One region of the Evansella cellulosilytica DSM 2522 genome, then DNA from elsewhere that is predicted to be linked to it. Evidence: riboswitches for the same ligand, from Rfam matches in the RefSeq annotation. Region 1 holds a riboswitch; the other holds the start of a gene.
What was found. Region 1 has a riboswitch for cobalamin ahead of BCELL_RS21705 (prenyltransferase/squalene oxidase repeat-containing protein). Riboswitches for the same ligand answer to the same signal wherever they lie in the genome.

Region 1 (4,825 bases):
TTGTTCATCATTCCGAAATAAAACAAACTCATTTGTGTATTTTTACAAATGAGTTTGTTTACTTAACTTATATAGTTTCATATCAACGAAGAGAGAAGTTTTTTCATTCATATTCTTCAAATTGATTTTTCCTACTTCGGATATTCTTTTCAAACGATAAAGTAGTGTATTTGTGTGAATATGAAGTTGATTGGCTGCTTCATTGACGTTACTGTCCATTGATAAAAATGTATCGAGGGTATGTAATAAATGAGTATTATGGTTTTGATCATAGCTTTCTAGATTTAGAATGGCTTGATTATAATAGTTATCTACCTTATTTTTTTGTTGAAGAAACTCTATGTATCGAAATATCCCTAATTTTTCATACGTATGAGTTTTTATTAATTCGTCTGGGTACTGCTTTTTTAAGTTTAATACTGTAATTGCTTGTTGATAACTAGTCTCAATATTTTCATATTTATTGTATTTATTTCCAGCGCCGCTTATTATGTCATCAATACTAAACTTTTTTTTCATTTGTGATGTAAAGTTTGTGAGAAAGGAAGAGAAATTTATATCAAAATCATTATCATTTACTGTAGTACTCAGTAAAATCAATTCGTTGCCATCAATGACATAAAAAACGGTGCGAATTTGCTGTGATATTGTGAGTAAATATGAAATATGACGTTCTTCTTCCAAAGTAATGTCATGATTAAAGGAAAAAATAACAATGAAAAAGGAGGAAGGAGGGATTATTTCCAATTGATCAAATTTATTCACTATTTCTTCAGTGGAAGTTAAATGTCCTGTTAGGAGTTGCCAAAAAAATTCTTGGTAACCTTTTGTTTGCTTTTGTTTTCGTACTTGTCTTTGTAAAAGCTGATTTCTAGCAGTCTCTGCTGCCATTTTCAGTAATGCTAGGTCATTATCGCTCAATTGCTTGTTAATTTCCAAAACCCATATAAACCCTAAAATATCATTATTAGCTTTAATAGATATAGCAACTCTATTACTAATACCCATATCTATAATTTCTGGTACTCTTACTGGATTGTTAGTTTCAAGCAACTTTGGTAATATACCGTTCTTCCAAAATTGATTAATTACTTTCTCTGGTACTCTTCGACCGATAATGGTAGCAATTCTCGCTTGATCTGTTCGTTCATCATGTGAACTATATACTAATAAGTTATGGTTTGCATCTTCAATCGTGACGGGACAGCTCAACACATCACTAATTTTATCTACTAGATTTTCTAAACTTCCAAAAGATTTCTTGAACGGGTCATGTTTTTGTTCTTTTTTCATCATTATCACTCCACAAAAAGTGTTAATATAATTATACATTAATTATAAGGTAAAAAGGAATCAACAATTCAGTAAGCGATATGTATGGAAAAAATTAAATTCTACATTTTTTGTTAATTGTATATGAATATTGACAATATATTATATAATTAAATCTATGAACCTTTATTGCGAAACTATGGGGTGATTAAATGGAAACCTATTTTATTATATTATTAGCATATTTAATCGGGTCTATACCATTTGCGCTTATTGTAGGTAAGCTCAAGTATGGAGCGGATGTAAGAAATTTTGGAAGCGGAAACTTAGGAGCATCCAATAGTGCACTAGTTTTAGGGAAAAAAGCAGGAATTCTCGTTTTATTAGGTGATGTTAGTAAAGGTGTGCTTGCAGTTTCATTACCTGTGATATTTTCTATTGAGGTTAATCCAGTGTATATCGGGGTTGCCGTCATTTTAGGACACTGTTTTCCTGTATTCGCTAACTTTCGTGGTGGGAAAGCTGTCGCTACTACAGCTGGAGTTCTCATTACAATAAACCCGATATTATTTCTAAGCGGCTACTCTACATTCTTTTTAGTTATTTTTATTACAAAGTATGTTTTTTTTGGTTCGCTTTCCATTGGCATTGCGTTAACCGTTCATTCCATTTTTATAGGTAGTTTTGAGCTGATGCTATTATTTACGTTATTTTCGTTATTTATGGTTTATTTACATCGATCGAATATAACGAATTATATTTGCGGTAAAGAAGTCAAAATAACAGATAAAAGAATAAAGAAGTATCAGGAACAAATAAAAGAGGAACTTAGTGAGGAAATCATCAAATCATAGGTAGGTCACGGCATTCATATATATGAATGTCGTATTTTTTTGCTTAAAGGGTTACGAATGTAAGCTATTCATGCTCTGGTGGAATTAATAAAGGGGGAGGGGGCATAGTGAACATTCATACAGAACACATATTATTATATAGTATCTTGTTAGTAAGCATCTCGTTTTTTTTAGGTTTTTTTGTTGCATCAAGAAAGGGAAGAGTTTCAATCGCAAAGCAAAGACTATATAGCGTATATTTACCGATTTTTAAAGTGATGGAGCCGTACTTATACAAACAAATCAGTCGAGATGATGGTATTGCAATCATAAACGAAGTAAATAAATTGGTGAAAACGTACTATGAGTTGTTTCACCCAGATTGTTTACATGCATATCATCAGTTTAGAAATAATTTGATAAAAAATTCAGATGATAAAAATATTCATTTTGAAGAATTTTGCAGATATGTGGAAAGAGATTTTGAGAAATTGAAAAGAACTGTTGGTTTACCAATTCGACCACTGTCATACCGTATAAAAGTGGGACAAATTCCAAGGAAGAAATCTGTTATTATTTATATCATAATAGAGAATTTAACGAAGTGGTTATTTACTTTCTCACTCTTGCTGTTTGGGATATTGCTAGCTAGAGTATTTGCGTTATTAATTAAATTCATGCTATTTCAATAGTCTTAAAGTAGTTTTTTAAAAATTTTTAACATTCATCATATACATTAATCAATCCATTATGTTATTATTACATTCGACATAAAAATATTGAAAGTTAAAATAGGTGCTAAAATTCTCGTGATAGAATCTTAGCTTAATAGGGAAGTTTGGTGAAAATCCAACGCGGTCCCGCCACTGTAAATGGGAGCAACCTACAGTATGTCACTGTCTTAATGATGGGAAGACGTAGGAAGCTATGACCATGAGCCAGGAAACCTGCCTATTTTATTTTTTCACCAGTACTACGAGGATAGGAGGGTGTTAAGAAGTGAACTGTTTTGTAAGTTTATTTCTTTGACAAACTTCTCCTTCAAGGGGATTTTTTTTATGCCAAAATATTACATAAAAAAGAGGGAGAGCGAAAAATGTCTAAATTACTTTTATTAAGAAAATCTATTGTCGCAATGATACTTGTTCTATTATTATTTCCGTTGAATGTGTTAGCTAGTCAAGAGGTGAAACAAGATATAGAACGAACTGCTGCACACTTAATTGAAACAGAGCATTATACAGATTGGTCCATAGCAGCATTGGCGAAGGCTAATCATTTACCAGATGACGTATCTGAACTTTATAGAGGGTATTTAGTTGAGGATCTGGATCAAGTACTAAGGGGTACTAGTTTACAGAGAATGGTCATTGCTGTAGCTGCAATAGGCGAGGACCCTACAGACTTTGAAGGGGTAAACTTAATCGAGAAAGTATATTCTGATGAATTTATAAATATGCTATCTGCGCAAATTTATGGATTGATTGCACTAAATACAGGGGAATACGATATACCTGAAGACGCTTTGTGGACAGAAGAAAAGTTATTAAATAAAATTCTAGAACAATCTCTACCTCATGGTGGTTGGGGCTGGGATGGTGTTAATGCCGATTTAGATTTCACGGGCATGGCATTAACAGCTCTTGGTTTTTATAAAGATCGAGATGAAGTACAAGCTGAAATTGACAAGGCTGTTACATTATTAGCTGACGTCATGCAAGAAGACGGAGGGTTTGATAACTGGGGTGTTAACTCAAACACTGCAGCTCAGGTTATTATAGGATTGTCATCTGTAGGAGTCGATGTTACACAAGAGCCTTTTTATAATGATGGACACCACCCCCTTCAACATTTACTAGATTACCAACTAGAAAACGGTGCATATAAATGGCTATTAAGCGATACATCAGAAAATAGTATGTCAACAGAACAAGCATTTCAAGCTTTAGTAGCTTATAACAATTTAGGAGTTAGTCATTTATATGACTTTAGTTATGTAGAGCCGGAGGTTGAACCTGAACCTATCGAAGAAACTCCAGGTGATCAGGTCGAGGATCCAAATGATGAAGAGACACAGGAACCTGTAGATTCCCCGGGTGATGTTGACACTGAAGAACAAGAAGAGTTAATTGAAGAAGAGGAAAAAAAGGAAAAGCTCAAAGAAGATCAAGAGGTTGACAATGAACAGGTAGTTGTAACTGATGGAGAATCAAATGGTAACGAGAATAATAATCAGGCAGAACATCAATCATCAAACGAAACAGAAACCACTAGTCAAGAAGGAGAACGCCTTCCTGACACAGCAACTTCCAATTATCATGTACTTGCTCTTGGTGCTTTATTCTTTCTCATTGGGACAGTTATCTTTTTTACACAAAGAAGAAAAGTATTGAATTAAATAAAAAAAGTTTAAAAAAGTATGAAGTGAAGTCAGGTAAGAAACTGACATCACATACCGTTTATTTATATTATGTAAGCTTAGAGTAACAACTACGATTTTGTTAGGATGAGGCTGTCTCATAGTCTATAGAAAGTCATGGCAATGGCTACACTCGATTCTTATACTTTCTTTTATTCGATCCACTTAGAGTAGTTACTATGGAGACACCCTGCTTAGCTTATAGTTTGGCTCAAAAGGTATAAAAGTGCCTTTTGAGTCATCCTCTTTACTCACGTTTTTTTGAAGAACAAGAATCGAGATAATAAACCGATATACATTT
Region 2 (4,825 bases), 1.5 Mb from region 1:
CGAACGTAATACGTTGATTTTAACCCATGCTTCCATGCCGACAAGTGAATGTCTAGTAACTCCTTCGCCTTCACCGTGTTTTTTACATAAATATTAAACGACACTCCTTGATCAATATGCTTTTGACGTGCCCCGTTCTGTTTTACACTCCATATTTGGTCAATATCATGTGCTGACTTGTAATACCACGTCGTTGCCGGTGAAATATCTGGCGCTGTTACAGGAATACGAAAATTCTTTTTTTCCTCAGCATACTCTTTACGATAAATTGGATCTATTGAAGCTGTCGTTCCCGCAATGATCGCCGTTGAAGAGTTAGGTGCAACTGCCATTAAGTAGCCATTACGCAAACCACTTCTATTAACCATTTCCGCAAGCGCTATCCACTTTTCATCCGTATAATTCCTCTGTGAAAAATACTTTCCTGTATGCCAAGCGGAATTTTCAAACTTTTCGTAAGCTCCCTTTTCCTTCGCTAATTCCATACTTGCTTCGATCGTTAAATAAGCGATCTTTTCATAGAGCTTGTCAGCAAAGTTGATAGCCTCTTCAGATTCCCAACGAAGTCCTGTTATCGCTAGAAGATGATGCCATCCAAACGTACCTAGCCCGATTGCTCTGTATTTCTCATTTGTCAGCCTCGCTTGTGGTACTTCAATATTATTTATATCAATCACGTTATCTAGCATTCTTACTTGTATCGGTATAAGCCTGGACAATACCCCATCCGTTACGGCCGTAGCTAGGTTAATAGAGCTTAAATTACACACAACGTAATCTCCCGCTTCTTTTGTAATGAGTATCTTCCCATCCTCTGTTGTTTCTTCCTTTATCGTTGTTGCACTCATATTTTGCATAATCTCTGTGCAAAGATTTGAGCCGTACATCATGCCACAGTGCGCATTCGGATTTTGCCTATTGGCCTCATCACGATAAAACATATATGGCGTTCCTGTCTCAAGCTGAGAAATCATGACCCGTTTCATGATTTCAATCGCAGGGACACTTTCTTTTGAAAGTCGTGGATCTCTGACGCATTGCTCATATTTTTCTCTAAAGCTGCCTGCGCCTCGCTCTTCATCATAGAAATCTTCTAAGCTAAAGCCCATTGTTTGGCGTACCTCATGAGGATCAAATAAAAACCACGCTTCTCTCGCTTCGACCTTCTCCATAAATAAGTCAGGTAAACAAACACCTGTAAATAAATCGTGCGTCCGTTTTCTTTCGTCACCATTATTTAACTTAGCATCTAAAAATGAAAAGATATCTTTGTGCCACACATCTAAATAAACGGCAATTGCTCCTTGCCTTTGTCCTAGTTGATCTACCGATACTGCTGTGTTGTTTAATTGCTTCATCCAAGGAAGCACCCCAGACGATGTCCCTTTAAAACCTTTGATTGATGAGCCCTTCGCTCTAATCTTCCCTAAATAAATGCCGATCCCACCACCGTTTTTACTTAATGTCGCAGCATCTGTCGTACTATCAAAAATCCCTCTTAAACTATCATCCATCGTATCAATGAAACAGCTTGATAACTGCCCATGTGTTTTCCCCGCATTAGACAACGTCGGTGTCGCTACTGTCATATAAAGATTTGATAGTGCCCAATATGCTTCTAAAACATAGTCGAGGCGCTTGCTTTGCTTCTCCTCTTTCATTAATGTCATCGCGATGATCATAAAACGCTCTTGCGGTAATTCTAGTATATGTCCTTCATGGTCTCGCGTAAGATAGCGGTCGATTAATGTATGTAAACCTAGATAAGTAAATTTGGAGTCATTTGATTTATTTAGTGCTGCTTCTAATCTCTCTAAATCATCTTTTTGGTAGGCGCCTGCTAAATCTTGATCGTAAAAGCCTGCTTCTACTAAATAAGTAACGTTATGAGCAAATCCTGTATACACCTCTTCAGGTCTCATTTGCCGCTTCTCAGCTACTTGTTTATATAGCTGCTGCAGCCGAATCGTCGCTGCAACATACGTCCAATCAGGCTCGTCACTTGAAATACGATCAAGTGCAGCTAATAACAAGTCCTTTTCACTCTTATCAAAATGCCAGTTTCCCCAATTTAAGTGCTCATATTTTTTCTTTAGTTCATCCCAGACGTCTAATTCCTTCACTAAAGTATTCATTACAATCTCTCCTTTTTAGTAAAAAATAAAAAAGCCCTTCCTCAACGGAGGAAGAGCTTGGCTTACGGAGTCGGCATGTCATATTTGTGGCATAAGAATAGAATCTTCTTAATAGAGATACTATTAATTCTATATCCACCGTCCTGCCGCTCCATGATCTCATTCCCCGAAGACATGAAACTGTTGAAATAGAAGGCAGGTCTCCTGACTAATGCTTCAACCTACTTTGAGCCTTCCCATGCAAAAGCCTTTCAGCCTCCTTGCACAGTGGATTTCTCATTTCGTCTGCATTTACAGTTGCGGGGACAGTTTCGGATTCACACCGAATTCCCTATTAAGCTATAAAAATAGCACCTTTATTTCAGCAAAATCAATATATAGTGTTTTCATTTGTTTTTGAAACTTTATCTAGTATGATGAGTGTATCGAATCTTGTCATTGAACGCAACCATATTCGTTCAACTATTTTTCGACAAAATATGACGATACTGACTCAAAAGGTTTTCCTATTGACTTCTATGCTAAGTAAGTACAGTGCCGCAGCCTTCCGTTCACAGCCCACTACAAGTTGGTTAGTGGGCTCGCGGAGAACTGTATCTAATCATAATAATTTCTATAGCTTGATAAGTCATTATATCGTTTTCAAAGCAAACTTTTTAATGCCTAAAGCGACACCATCTTCATTGTTTTTCGTTGTCACCCAATCAGCAGCGTCTTTGACAACAGGTTGTGCATTCCCCATCGCAACGCCTACTCCTGCTTCTTTAATCATCGCAATATCATTTAAGCTATCTCCCATTGCGAGCACATTGTCCATTGTTATGCCAAGTTCCTCACATATTTTTCTTAGCGCAGAAGCTTTGTTAATTCCTGCCGCGTTAATTTCTAGGTTCACAGGATTCGAGTTCGTTATTTCTAACCGATCATCTTTTGACAAAAATTCAAAAACTGTTTTTCTCGTTTTATCATCTTCAATATGATAACAAAATTTCAACCATTCGTGCGCTTCAATCTCATCCTCTGGAAATTCGTCCCGCCAAACTTTTTCTGGCGTTACTGCCCAAAAATGAAGATCATATTTCTTTTTTAAGTCCCACATCATTTTTATTAAATCTGGAGCTAGTTCACTTTGATCGAAAACTTCCCCTTTGTTGTCCCAGATCAAACTTCCATTTACCGTTACAATGTAGGACGATAAATTTAGTGATTCTATGTATGGCTTTAATGTCAAAATGGATCTACCAGTACTTATCACAACCGTCATCCCATTTTGCTCCGCTTCCATAATGGCAAGTCGATTTGCATCTGAAATGCTATGATCACTGTTCAGCAAAGTGCCATCCATATCTAGTGCAATTAATTTAATAGCTTGCATGTACTCCACCCTTTCTTTCTTGTATTGTCAGTTTACCATATCAGGATATGTTTTACTCTTGGGTGAGACTTTCTAGACACGGTTTTCGAGGAAGATCGTTTTAATTTAAAGGTGAGTGGTGTGGTGATATGAACCCGGTTCATTTTCCTCACCTTCAAACTCACTTTTTCTCCCTTTTTCTCCTGGTTTGAAGGTGAGACTTTTGAACCCGGGTTCGCTCTAACCCGGGTTCATTTCCCTCACCTTCAAACTCTTCTTTTCTCGCTTTTTCTCCTGATTTGAAGGTGAGACTTTCGAACCCGGGTTCGTTTTAACCCGGGTTCATTTCCCTCACCTTCAAACTCTTCTTTTCTCGCTTTTTCTCCTGGTTTGAAGGTGAGACTTTTGAACCCGGGTTCGTTTTAACCCGGGTTCATTTCCCTCACCTTCAAACTCTTCTTTTCTCGCTTTTTCTCCTGATTTGAAGGTGAGACTTTCGAACCCGGGTTCGTTTTAACCCGGGTTCATTTCCCTCACCTTCAAACTCGCTTTTCCTCCCTTTTTCTCCTGATTTGAAGGTGAGACTTTCGAACCCGGGTTCGTTTTAACCCGGGTTCATTTCCCTCACCTTCAAACTCTTCTTTTCTCGCTTTTTCTCCTGGTTTGAAGGTGAGACTTTTGAACCCGGGTTCGTTTTAACCCGGGTTCATTTCCCTCACCTTCATGCTCTCTTTTTCTCGCTTTTTCTCCTGATTTGAAGGTGAGACTTTTGAACCCGGGTTCACTTTAACCCGGATTCATTTCCCTCACCTTCACGCTCTCGCTTTTTCAATTAAGTACTGTGTGCCATACAACACATACGCTTTATAGTGAATATATAGAAAGAATTGTAAATAATTTAATCGTTTTAACTCGATTATTCTTATCTTCTTCAGAAAAGGCATGAATAAAAAGGCAAAAGCGCCATTAGCTATGGCATTTAATAATACGTATTTTTTAAAGTTCCCGTATGAATATTTTAGTAGCCACATAGACATTGGCATATAAGGTCCAATATCAAATGGCAGCTCATCTCTTATAAAGGATCTCGGTTTATCATAAAACTCCCACCAATGACGCTTACGTCCATACAGATGATTAATCATTTCAAAAATGCCAACAATACCGCTTGCTAAGGAATATCGCTTCATACTACGCTTACCAATAAATATTAATGTAAGCCAAGGAATAATGATTAATGCTACATTGAATAGCGTGTGCCGCTTTGAGGTCATAGTCATAGTGAATTCTCCTTACCTATTTGATACTTATAAATTGTCCATTGAGAATTTTAAAA

Region 2: another riboswitch for cobalamin. It lies ahead of BCELL_RS20680 (ribonucleoside-diphosphate reductase subunit alpha); the one in region 1 lies ahead of BCELL_RS21705 (prenyltransferase/squalene oxidase repeat-containing protein).

What each region holds. Positions count from the first base shown of each region.
Region 1 covers NC_014829.1:3,054,813-3,059,637, reverse strand. The annotation lists gene BCELL_RS14205 (PucR family transcriptional regulator) at 43-1,296, opposite strand; gene plsY (glycerol-3-phosphate 1-O-acyltransferase PlsY) at 1,485-2,126, shown strand; gene BCELL_RS14195 (hypothetical protein) at 2,234-2,797, shown strand; cobalamin riboswitch at 2,882-3,074, shown strand; gene BCELL_RS21705 (prenyltransferase/squalene oxidase repeat-containing protein) at 3,202-4,503, shown strand.
Region 2 covers NC_014829.1:4,521,431-4,526,255, forward strand. The annotation lists gene BCELL_RS20680 (ribonucleoside-diphosphate reductase subunit alpha) at 1-2,135, opposite strand, end outside; cobalamin riboswitch at 2,312-2,508, opposite strand; gene BCELL_RS20685 (Cof-type HAD-IIB family hydrolase) at 2,767-3,510, opposite strand; gene BCELL_RS20690 (hypothetical protein) at 4,302-4,763, opposite strand.